DNA from 4 places in the Staphylococcus sp. CoH_129_LAB_1 genome. Region 1 is predicted to be linked to each of the others. Evidence: riboswitches for the same ligand, from Rfam matches in the RefSeq annotation. Region 1 holds a riboswitch; each other region holds the start of a gene.
The links. Region 1 has a riboswitch for S-adenosylmethionine ahead of AC2FB1_RS07705 (methionine ABC transporter ATP-binding protein). Riboswitches for the same ligand answer to the same signal wherever they lie in the genome.
Positions count from the first base shown of each region.

Region 1 (3,196 bases):
GGTAGTGTTGAATCAGTAAAAACAGTATCTGAATTGTATGCACCTGTATCTGGTAAAATTGTTGAAACAAATGATGAACTAGAAGATAGTCCTGAATTTGTTAACGAATCACCTTATGAAAAAGCATGGATGGTAAAAGTTGAATTAAGTGACGAAAGTCAATTAGATGAATTACTATCAGCTGAACAATATTCTGAAATGATTGGCGAATAATTTTTTAAAACTCCTTGATATTAAATCATAGGAGTTTTTTTATTATATTATGTTAATTATCTGTAAATCGTGTTTATATTCATAAATACTGTGAAAAAAGTAAATGATTGTTTAATATCGACTTAGAAGGTGGATGAACATGGCAATTTTAAACAAAGTTATCATTGTTGAAGGTAAATCTGATAAGAAGAAAGTGCAACAAGTCATTGCTGAACCTGTAGATATTATTTGTACACATGGTACAATGAGTATCGACAAATTAGACGATATGATAGAAACGTTATACGGAAAACAGGTCTTTATTCTTGCTGATTCAGATAATGAAGGCGAAAAAATTAGAAAATGGTTTAAACGTCATTTAAGTGAAAGTGAACATATCTACGTAGATAAAACATATTGTGAAGTTGCGCGTTGTCCTAAAAACTATCTTGCTCATGTATTGAGTAAATATGGATTTAACGTAAAAAAAGAGAAAAAACTTATATCTAATTTAAGTTCTGAAAGGTTAGTACTTGTGAATGAATAATTCTATTAAAATTGAAGACATCAAAGAAAACTTTGATAAAAATAGACATTTAATATTTGGATATACTCCTATGTGTGGGACATGTAAGATTTCAGAGCGCATGTTAGATATTGCCAATGACATCGAACAATTACCACTTAAAAAAATTGATTTAAATTACCATAAACATTTTAGTGAAGACTATAAAATTATGTCTGTGCCTGTACTGTTAATTATGAATAAGGATAAAGAAGTAGATAGAATTTATGCATTTCAATCCGTTCCTTATTTGTTAGAAAAATTAAAAAAATGATTGACGAATTATTAGTACAATGATAGGATATAAATTAATTAAATAGTGCGAAAACTCTTATCGAGAGAGGTGGAGGGATGTGCCCTACGAAGCCCGGCAACCGTCTATAATAGAAATGGTGCCAATTCACATAAAGTAAAACACTTTAAAAGATGAGAGAAAGATAATTTTAATGCTTTCTCATCTCTCTAGGTGAGAAAGCATTTTTTAATTACATAAGGAATTTAAGGGAGGCACTTAACGTGATTGAGTTAAATCAAGTTGTAAAACGCTATCATACAAAGAACAAAGATGTACTAGCAGTAGATCACGTTGACTTGAATATAGAATCAGGCTCAATTTTTGGAGTGATTGGATTCTCTGGTGCTGGTAAAAGTACGTTAATTCGAATGTTTAATAATCTAGAAGAACCGACTTCAGGAGATATCATTATAGATGGGGACAATATTAACAAACTTTCTAAGTCAGATTTGAGAAAAAAACGACAAAAAGTAAGTATGATTTTCCAACATTTCAATTTGTTATGGTCGCGTACAGTTATTAGTAATATTATGTTTCCACTAGAAATAGCTGGAGTATCTCGTACAGAAGCGAAAAAGAGAGCTTTAGAACTTGTAGAGTTAGTCGGATTGAAAGGCCGTGAAAAAGCTTATCCTTCTGAGTTATCAGGCGGACAAAAACAAAGAGTTGGAATTGCTCGTGCATTAGCGAATGATCCGAATGTTTTATTATGTGATGAAGCTACAAGTGCTCTAGATCCACAAACAACGGATGAAATTTTAGATTTATTATTAAAAATAAAAGAAGAAAGAAGCCTAACGATTGTGATTATCACACATGAAATGCAAGTGATTAGACGCATATGTGATGAAGTTGCAGTGATGGAAAATGGTCGCGTTATTGAACAAGGTAGAGTCGATGAAGTATTTGAAAACCCTCAACATGAGGTGACAAAACGCTTCGTCAAAGATGATTTAGACGATGACTTTGAAGATTCAATTAAACATCTTGAACCATTGAATAAAGATGCTTATATTATAAGATTGAATTTCAATGGTAATAATACAACGCAACCTATTGTATCTGATATTACACGAACGCAAAATATTGAATTAAATATTTTAGAAGCAAATATTAAAAATACACGTACAGGTTCAGTTGGATTTTTAATAGTACACATTCCACATATAAGTGACGATGGATTTAATTCATTCGTAACTGAATTACATAATCAACACGTGAATGTGGAGGTGATTAAACATGGATAAATCATATGGTGATATCTTCCATGAAATGATTACCATGCCTAATGTGCAATGGCCTGAAGTTTGGCAAGCAATTTATGAAACACTTTATATGACTATAGTGTCAACCATTTTTGCTTTCATCTTTGGTTTAATATTAGGCGTGTTACTATTCTTATCAGCTAAAAGTGATGCACCTGGAGCTAAAATTTTCTATACGGTAGTTTCATTTATAGTGAACTTGTTCCGTGCGATTCCATTTATTATTTTAATTTTGTTATTAATTCCGTTCACAAGCGTATTATTAGGTACAATTAGTGGACCAACAGGAGCACTGCCAGCATTAGTCATTGGAGCTGCACCGTTCTACGCAAGATTAGTTGAAATCGCATTTAAAGAAATTGATAAAGGCGTTATTGAAGCGGCATGGTCTATGGGTGCGAATACTTGGACAGTCGTTCGAAAAGTATTGCTTCCAGAAGCAATGCCAGCACTTGTGTCAGGTATTACAGTAACTGCTATCGCTTTAGTTGGTTCAACTGCTATTGCCGGTGTAATTGGAGCAGGTGGGTTAGGTAACTTAGCGTACTTAACTGGTTTTACTCGTAACCAAAATGATGTCATTTTAGTTTCAACAGTATTTATTTTAATTATTGTATTTATAATCCAATTCATTGGGGATTGGCTTACAAATAAAATTGATAAACGATAATAGAAATGGGGACAGATTAAATGAAAAAACTTTTAAGTTTAGTATTAGTACTTACACTTACAGTTGTATTAGCTGCTTGTGGTAAAGGCGGAGACGAAAAAGATAAAAAAATCGTTGTAGGTGCTTCACCAGCACCACATGCTGAAATCTTAGAAAAAGCAAAACCACTTCTTAAGGAAAAAGGTTATGATTTAGAAATTAAAACAATC
Region 1 covers NZ_JBXWKZ010000023.1:3,816-7,011, forward strand. The annotation lists gene gcvH (glycine cleavage system protein GcvH) at 1-213, shown strand, start outside; gene AC2FB1_RS07695 (toprim domain-containing protein) at 353-739, shown strand; gene AC2FB1_RS07700 (thioredoxin family protein) at 732-1,031, shown strand; SAM riboswitch class I at 1,086-1,190, shown strand; gene AC2FB1_RS07705 (methionine ABC transporter ATP-binding protein) at 1,274-2,299, shown strand; gene AC2FB1_RS07710 (methionine ABC transporter permease) at 2,292-2,987, shown strand; gene AC2FB1_RS07715 (MetQ/NlpA family ABC transporter substrate-binding protein) at 3,008-3,196, shown strand, end outside.

Region 2 (3,196 bases), on a different contig from region 1:
TACGTCCAGTACCAATAACTGCAACAGTTAAATCACGAATAGATTGAGATAAAATAGAAGGTTCCCAACGAAAATCAAAGTCACGTACTTTATTTTGAATACGTTTTTGATACCTTACAATATTAATAGCTTGTGTAACAGCAAATTCAGCAATTGAACTTGGAGAATACGATGGTACATTTGAGATAATCATATCGTATTTTGTAGCTAATTCTAAATCATACGTATCAAATCCTGCACTACGTTGTGCGATTTGTTTAATACCATATTGTTTTAATTTCGCAAAAATCTCTTCTGAAATTGGATGCTGTTGTGATAACGATAGACCGTCAAATCCTTTTACAGTTTCAATTGTTTCCTCCGTTAACATTTCTTTGGTTAAATCAACATCAACATTGTTGTATTCAGCCCATTCTTCAATATACGGAATGTCTTCTTCTCTTACACTCATTATTTTTATTTTAGTCATACATTTTCACCTAATTTCATTATTTTAACTATTCTTGATACATATCTGCTAAATCTACTAATCTATTTGCCGCCTCTTCTAATGCATCATCATCTAATGCAAGTGATATTCGAACATAATACTTTCCATTTTCACCAAATGGGATGCCTGGCGCAACTAAAATTGATTTTTCTTTTAATAAATATTGTTCAAATGTTTCACTATCATAACCTGGAGGAGTACGTAGCCATGAATAGATTCCCCCCTTAGAGTGAACGAATGGCAGGTGTGCTTCACTTAATTTTGCTTCAAATTTATCTCGGCGTCTTTTAAATGTATCATTCTGCTCTTCTAAAAATTCATCATAATGATTGAGTGCATAAGCTGCTGCGTCTTGTAAGGCACCAAACATTCCAGCATTCGTATGTGTTTGATATTTTTTTAATGCTTGAATCATATCTTTATTTCCCACTGCAAACCCCACTCTGAAACCTGACATATTATATCCTTTTGAAAGTGAGAAAATTTCAATAGCAACATCTTTACCATGTTCTGAAGCAAGAATACTAGGATTTTTAGCATCAAACCCAAATGCACTATATGCAAAGTCATGTACAATCTTTGTCTTTGTACCTTTGAATCGTTCAATTGCTTCGTCAAATACTTCTTTTGTAGCCGTTGATCCCGTTGGATTATTAGGATACGTTAAATAAACAAGTGCTGTGTTGTTTAATACTTCCTTATCTACATTATCCCAATTTGGCAAATAATCTGGTGGGGCTAGATTTAATGGAACCGGATTGGCATCTGCGAGCATGACCCCTGCTAAATAATCTGTATATCCAGGATCAGGAAGTAACACATTTTCTTCAGGATTAACAACACATGTAGGTAAAGCTACCAATCCATTTTTTGTACCATATAAAATACATACTTCATCCTCTTTATCTAATGTCACGTTATACTGACGTTGATAAAAATTAACAATGGCTTCTTTAAATGATTCTTTCCCATGAAAAGCACCGTATTTTTGATTTTCAGGAATACGAATAGCTTCAGAAAAATGATCGATGATACCTTTAGGCGTTTCCCCATCTGGAATCCCTACTGCCATATTAATAAGCGGTAATGGGCCATGTTCTACTTTACGTCCCATCGTTTTTCCAAAATAACTATCAGGAATGGCTGCTAATCTTTTTGAAATAACCATATTATTCCTCCTTAAATAAAAAAGCTATATACCACTTTTTTGTGGCATATAGCTTCATGAGATATATGTCACTTATCTATGAGGTCATTTTACAGTCCTCTTGGAATTAGCACAGTACTTTATATTTATAAGGCCTGTTGCTGAAGTTTCATTGGGCCAAATCCCTTCACTTCTCTTGATAAGTTCTTGCATATTAATTAAGTTTTATTTTAACATTAGACTAATAATTGTCAATTTTCAGACTTATATTTTCTACTTCATATTTTTAATATCTTCTAACATAGCCTCTGCTGTTATTTTAGCACTTGTTAATACAATGGGTACACCGGCGCCTGGATGTGTACTTGCGCCTGCAAAATATAAATCTTTATAATCACGAGACACATTAGGCGGACGATAATAATTACTTTGTGTTAAAGTAAGCATTAATCCAAAAGCCGTACCGAATTTAGCATTATAACGTGCTTCAAAATCTAAGGGTGTAAAAATAGTTTCAGATACGATATCTTCACGCACTCCTTTAAGCGCTTCAATTGTTTCTATTTTTTTGTAAATTTCATTTTTAGTCTTTTCAATTATGGCTGGATTATTCCAATCAATTTGACCTGTTTTAAGCTCAGGTACTGGCATTAAAATGTACATACCTGTTTTTCCTTCAGGAGCCAATTCCTCATCTTCAACAGAGGGGAAATAAAGATATATAGAAGGATCTTTCGGCAATCTTCCTTCAAAAATATCGTCAATGTTTCCTCTAAAATCTTCAGCAAAAATCACATTATGCAAATGAACTTTATCTTTCAAATCTCTGTTTATTCCTGCATAAATTAAAAATGCAGAACATGAATAATCCATTTTATCTATCTTTATATGTATTAAGCAAGAAATTAAAAATATTATATTAAAAAAATAAAAAAAGGAGAACGACATTGTCGTCCTCCTTTTTTGATAACTCGATGTACTATCCAGTTATCTATTTAAATCTTACCACCAACCGTTAGCATTACGGAAAGCAATTGCTGCATCCCATGAACCGTAACGTGATTTAGCATAGTTAGCCATACCTTGAGTTTGTGTAGCTACTGAACCAGTACCCCAAGCTTCTTTAGTTTGACCTAAACCTCTGTAACCAATTGGGTTAACAGCATTTGGATTACCACCTGATTCAGGCATTACGATAGCGTTCCAAGCAGCTTCAGTACCACCATTAGCTAAGAATTGAGCTTTAACTGAACCACCAGTTGAAGCAGTTGAGTATGAAGTTGTTTTTGGTGCTGAATATGAAGTAGTACGAGCACTGTAGTTATTATAGCTAGAAGTTTCTTGTACTGGAGCTGAAACAGCTTTTACATTTGAAGTGCTAGCTTGATTATTTGAGCTTACTGATTGAGTTGAAGCTTGGTTGTATGAATCAGTGTAGTCAGTAGTTGATTGAACTGTATCAACACCACCAGTGTAAGTGTAGTTCCAAGACCAAGTGTTACCATTTGAAGTGAAGTTATATTTGAAACCATCTTGTACGAATGAAATGTTGTATGCAC
Region 2 covers NZ_JBXWKZ010000034.1:3,629-6,824, forward strand. The annotation lists gene AC2FB1_RS09515 (D-lactate dehydrogenase) at 1-469, opposite strand, end outside; gene AC2FB1_RS09520 (aminotransferase class I/II-fold pyridoxal phosphate-dependent enzyme) at 498-1,658, opposite strand; SAM riboswitch class I at 1,728-1,843, opposite strand; partial or broken gene AC2FB1_RS09525 (phytoene desaturase family protein) at 1,911-2,522, opposite strand; gene AC2FB1_RS09530 (aggregation-promoting factor C-terminal-like domain-containing protein) at 2,640-3,196, opposite strand, start outside.
Region 2: another riboswitch for S-adenosylmethionine. It lies ahead of AC2FB1_RS09520 (aminotransferase class I/II-fold pyridoxal phosphate-dependent enzyme); the one in region 1 lies ahead of AC2FB1_RS07705 (methionine ABC transporter ATP-binding protein).

Region 3 (3,196 bases), on a different contig from region 1:
TTCGAGATTTAACCTAATTAACTACTGTATATCCTACATTATTCTTGAACAGCATCCTTTAGGACATTCACTTTATCTAATTTCTCCCATGGTAACAATACATCAGTACGACCAAAGTGTCCATATGCAGCTGTTTGTTTATAAATAGGATGTTTTAAATCAAGCATTTTAATAATACCTGCTGGTCTTAAGTCAAAGTGATTTCTTACCGCTTCAACTAATTGTGCTTCAGAAACTTTCCCTGTTTTAAATGTATCAATAGCAATAGATACAGGTTCTGCTACACCAATTGCATAAGCTAATTGCACTTCACATTGTTCAGCTAATCCAGCTGCTACAATATTTTTTGCAACATATCTTGCTGCATATGCGGCAGAACGGTCTACTTTTGTAGGATCTTTACCACTGAAACAACCACCTCCATGACGAGCATAACCGCCATATGTATCTACGATAATTTTTCTTCCAGTTAAACCAGCGTCTCCTTGAGGACCTCCAATAACAAATCGACCAGTTGGATTAATAAAGAATTTTGTTTCATCATCAATCAAACTATTAGGCACAGTCGGATAAATGACATGATCCTTAATATCTTTTTGAATTTGACCTAACTCAATATCTTCAGCATGTTGAGAAGACAGTACAATCGTATCAATACGTTTAGGTTTATCATTTTCATCGTATTCTACTGTTACTTGAACTTTACCATCTGGACGTAAATAATTTAAGGTACCATCTTTACGAACATCGGATAAGCGTTTCGCTAGTTGATGTGATAAAAAGATTGGAAGTGGCATATATGTTTCAGTTTCATTTGTTGCATAACCAAACATTAAACCTTGGTCTCCGGCACCTGTTGCTTCAATTTCTTTTTCAGATATATCATTGCGATACTCAAGTGCTTTATCTACACCTTGTGCAATGTCAGGTGATTGCTCATCAATCGCTGTTAAAACAGCCATAGTTTGATAATCGTAACCATATTTAGCCCTTGTATATCCGATATTTTTAATTGTTTCGCGGACTACTTTAGGAATATCTACATATGTAGACGTTGAAATTTCACCAGAAATCAAAGCCATACCTGTTGTTACAGTTGTTTCACAAGCAACACGTGCATTAGGATCGTCTTTTAAAATTTCATCTAAAATTGCATCAGACACTTGATCAGCAATTTTATCTGGATGCCCTTCTGTCACTGATTCTGATGTAAATAAACGTTTATTATAAGTCATGATTTGCTCCTTTTTAACTATATTTACGAAAATTCTCTTTTGACAATGAGCTTAAAATAAAAGAGCCTTCTCAACTATCTAGATAGAGAGAAGGCTCTTAAACGTCCATTCGCTCTTATCGTTCAGACAAATATTGTGTCTGCAAACGGTTTGGCACCTTTCTTTAAAAAAAGAGGTTGCTGGGCTTCATTGGGTCCATGTCCCTCCACCGCTCAGGATAAGAGAATCCGTTAAAATCTATACTACATAATTACTTTAAAATTGTCAATTTTGATTTTTTAAATGCCCTTTTATTTATAATGGAATAATTAAATCAATATGTTATACTATTTTATTGTAAGGGCTTACATATAAGTATAAAAACATATTTGGAGGGATGTTGTATGTCAATAGATACATACAGTGAAACACCTAAAATCAAACACTTATTAGAAAAAGAAACGACTTTATTTCAACTTTCTACTACTCAGCTTTATTATAAAATTTTAAATAATAATGAAGGTGAACTCACTGAACTTGGCGCAATTAATATGAGTACAGGTAAGTATACAGGTCGTTCACCAAAAGATAAATTTATCGTGAATGAACCTTCATATCGAGACAATATCGATTGGGGAGACATTAATCAACCTATTGATGAAGAAGTATTTTTAAATTTATACAATAAAGTATTAGATTATTTAGATCAAAAAGATGAACTATATGTCTTTAACGGCTATGCTGGAAGTGACAAAGACTCACAACTAAAATTAAAAGTCATCAATGAGCTTGCATGGCATAATTTATTTGCGCAAAATATGTTTATCCGACCTGAATCAGTTGAGGAAGCAAGTCATATTAAACCAAATTTCACTATCGTTTCTGCCCCACATTTTAAAGCCAATCCAGATGTTGACGGTACTAATTCCGAAACGTTTATTATTGTTTCATTTAAACATAAAGTAATTTTAATTGGTGGTACTGAATACGCTGGAGAAATGAAAAAAGGTATCTTTTCAGTGATGAATTATTTATTACCTATGCAAGATATTATGAGTATGCATTGCTCTGCAAATGTCGGAGAAAAAGGTGATGTTGCTCTGTTCTTTGGACTATCTGGGACAGGAAAAACAACGTTATCAGCAGCTTCAAATCGCAAATTAATCGGCGATGATGAACATGGTTGGAACAAAAATGGTATTTTCAACATTGAAGGTGGTTGCTATGCAAAAGCAATTCACTTATCTAAAGAAAAAGAACCTCAAATTTATAATGCCATAAAATATGGTACTATTCTTGAAAATACTATCGTTGATGAACGTGGTCATGTTGATTTTGATGATAATACAAATACCGAAAACACACGTGCTGCTTATCCAATCCATCATATTGATAATATCGTATTACCTTCTAAAGCTGCACATCCTAATACAATTATTTTCTTAACTGCAGATGCATTTGGCGTGCTTCCACCTATTGCTAAATTATCTAAATCACAGGCAATGTATCATTTCTTAAGTGGTTTTACATCAAAATTAGCTGGCACTGAACGTGGCGTGACAGAACCTGAGCCATCATTTTCTACGTGCTTTGGCGCTCCATTCTTACCTTTACATCCTACTAAATATGCAAATTTACTTGGTAAGCTAATTGATGAACATGATGTTGATGTATATCTAGTAAACACAGGATGGACTGGTGGTAAATATGGTATAGGACGTCGTATCAGCTTACATTATACACGTTATATGGTAGATCAAGCTATTTCTGGTAAGCTAAAACAAGCTACATTTACCACAGATGAAATATTCGGTTTAAGTATACCAATTGAAATGGAAGATGTACCTAAAACGATTTTAAATCCAATCCATGCTTGGAACGATCCTGACGCTTATCGCCATCAAGCTAATGACTTAAAACAACGTTTTGAAGAAAACTTCAAAAAATTTGGAAATGAAGTAAAAGATATTGCCAAAGAAGGC
Region 3 covers NZ_JBXWKZ010000043.1:7,610-10,805, forward strand. The annotation lists gene metK (methionine adenosyltransferase) at 39-1,235, opposite strand; SAM riboswitch class I at 1,348-1,459, opposite strand; gene pckA (phosphoenolpyruvate carboxykinase (ATP)) at 1,619-3,196, shown strand, end outside.
Region 3: another riboswitch for S-adenosylmethionine. It lies ahead of metK (methionine adenosyltransferase); the one in region 1 lies ahead of AC2FB1_RS07705 (methionine ABC transporter ATP-binding protein).

Region 4 (3,196 bases), on a different contig from region 1:
CCCCACTACCTGTATTTAACTTGTTATGACTTATAATTTCAAAGTATTCTCCTTTGTCAACAGTACGACCAAATCGTTGTAGGTTTGGATTACCTCCACTATTAGATAATGCATCTGTAGCAATTTGTTTAGCATTTTCTTTAGTAACTAAATCGGCAGCATGTGCTTCTACAGAATGAGTCGTTGTAAGTAACATCGTACTTGTTAAAAGTATAGTTGCAATAAGAGAAACTTTCTTCATAATGAAAACCCCATTTCATTCATGATCAATTACAACTAGAGTGTAGCATTTAAATAGAGCAGAAATAGGATTTTAAAAAAAATCATAATAAATCTTTAACTTAACTTAAAGAATAAACCTTTTGTAAAAATTAAATAAATATTTCCAAATCATTTATTTAAAAAGTTAATATTGTTTTTTAGAAAAATATGAAATAGCGAAAGCCATTAAAATTGTAAAAATAATGTGAGCTATCATCCATAATCCATATTCACTCCAACTAAAATGGAAGAATGATCGTTTTGCTATAATGATAAGTGAAGGGTAAAGAGAGGCAAAAACGAGCATTAATAAGAAATAGCTTACTTTATATAATGATTTAAATACGTGATAAATAAGCAAGAAAATAAAATATATTAACCATCCTATAAAGATATGAATGGCTAGTTCTAATAGTAAAGGAGTTTTACTTGGATCAATTAAGAAATCGATATTAATTAATAATAAAGTAAGATGCGTCGATTGAGCTAAGATATCCATGATAACCATTGTGATTAATAAAATGATACTAATGACTAAAGCACTGATAAAATGATAAACATAACGAATCATAGTATTCCTCCTTTGATTATAAATATGATAAGAGTATTCCCGTAAAGAAAGCATTCAACACTTTCTAAATATTTAGAATAGTTTAAATATTATATTGACTTATATTTAAACTAATGATAAATTAATGATAATTCAATAAACTATAAACTCTTATCAAGAGTGGTGGAGGGATGTGCCCTATGAAGCCCGGCAACCGTTATTTTATGACATGGTGCTAATTCACATAAAGTAAATCATATACTTTAGAAGATGAGAGAAAGTGTATCAATGCTTTCTCTTAATAGTAGAAAGTATTTTTTTATGTCTTTACATATCTATAAGAGAAAAAGAATATTGAAAATTGATAAAAGGATTGATACATATGAAAAAATGGATAGGTATATTTAGTATCGTATTAGTAGTATTCACTTTAACAGCATGTGGAAAAGAAAAAGAGGATAGCAAGAAAATAACTGTCGCAGCGTCACCAGCACCTCATGGTGATGTATTGAAAAAAGCTAAAGAAGAGATGAAGAAAAAAGGTTATGATTTAGAAGTTAAGGAAGTTAATGATTATAAAGTGCCTAATAAATTGCTAGATAAAGGTGATGTAGATGCTAACTTCTTCCAACATGTTCCATACTTAAATGCTGAAAAGAAAAGTCATGGGTACAAGATTGAAGAGTTAGGCAAAGTATTTACGACCCCTATGGGTGTATACAGTAAAAAATATAAACACTTAAAAGATATTCCAGATGGATCAACGATTTATGTTTCTAATAATCCGGCAGAAGAAGGACGATTTTTATCATTCTTTGTTGACGAAGGATTAATAAAGTTGAAAAAAGGCGTTAAAATCGAAAATGCAAAATTTGAAGATATTGCTGAAAATAAAAAACATTTAAAATTTAATCATCAGCAAGGTGCAGAATTCTTACCAAAAACATATAAGAATGGTGAAGGCGCTGCAGTGATTATGAATTCAAACTATGCGCTTGATAATGGTTTAAAACCATCTAAAGATGCTATTGTTATGGAAGGTAAATCATCACCATTTGCGAATACTATTGCCGTTCAAGAAGGTCATAAAGATGATAAAAAATTCCAAACATTATTAAAAGTTATGCAATCTAAAGAAATTAAAGAGTATATTAAAAAAGAATATGGCGATGATGTTATTCCATATGAAAACAAATAAATCATAAAAGGTCTCTATTAGAGGCCTTTTATGATTTATATTTATCATTGTATAAAAGATAGAAAAAATATATTTTAATTTTTCTGAAAATATTTACAAATCTGACAATTATTAGTAAGATATTGATTATTATCATAGAAGTAAAGTCAATAATAAACAGTGTAGATTATTGATGTTGTGGGAGAGGATGAGTCAATTTGAGTAAAGCAGAGGACATGATAAAAGAAGATAGTAAGTATTTTGCTACATCAGGACGTATTAAATATTATCCACTAGTGATTGACCACGGGCATGGAGCTACATTAGTAGATGTAGATGGAAAAGAATATATTGATTTGTTGTCTAGTGCTAGTTCACAAAACGTTGGACATGCACCAAAAAAAGTGACAGAAGCAATAAAAAAACAGGTAGATCAATTCATCCATTATACGCCCGCATACATGTATCACGAGCCTTTAGTAAGACTCGCTAAAAAGTTATGTGATATTGCACCAGGAAACTATGAAAAACGTGTTACATTTGGTTTGAGTGGTTCGGATGCTAATGATGGAATAATTAAATTTGCACGTGCTTATACAGGACGGCCATATATCATTAGTTTTACAAATGCCTATCATGGATCTACATTTGGATCGCTATCAATGTCTACTATCAGTTTGAATATGCGTAAACATTATGGACCGTTATTAAATGGATTTTATCATATACCATTTCCAGATAAATACAGAGGAATGTTTGAACAATCCAAGCCAAATACTATTGAAGAATATTTAGCACCATTAAAAGATATGTTTGCGAAGTATGTTCCAGCTGAAGAAGTAGCTTGTATTGTATTAGAAACGATTCAAGGAGATGGAGGATTACTAGAACCAGTAGAAGGATACTTTGAAGCACTGGAAGCCTTATGTCGTAAACATGGTATTTTAATTGCCGTTGACGATATTCAACAAGGATTAGGACGGACAGGTTCTTGGAGTTCCGTGACTCACTTTAACTTTACACCAGATATCATTACATTTGGTAAATCATTAGCAGGCGGATTACCAATGTCAGCAATTGTAGGTCGAAAAGAAATTATTGAAAGTCTTGAAGCTCCAGCACACTTATTTACAACAGGAGCAAATCCAGTAAGTTGTGAAGCGGCTCTTGCTACGATTGAAATGATAGAAGAAGATGATTTATTAACT
Region 4 covers NZ_JBXWKZ010000034.1:21,725-24,920, reverse strand. The annotation lists gene AC2FB1_RS09615 (cell surface protein) at 1-241, opposite strand, end outside; gene AC2FB1_RS09610 (hypothetical protein) at 407-832, opposite strand; SAM riboswitch class I at 980-1,088, shown strand; gene AC2FB1_RS09605 (MetQ/NlpA family ABC transporter substrate-binding protein) at 1,194-2,009, shown strand; gene AC2FB1_RS09600 (aspartate aminotransferase family protein) at 2,207-3,196, shown strand, end outside.
Region 4: another riboswitch for S-adenosylmethionine. It lies ahead of AC2FB1_RS09605 (MetQ/NlpA family ABC transporter substrate-binding protein); the one in region 1 lies ahead of AC2FB1_RS07705 (methionine ABC transporter ATP-binding protein).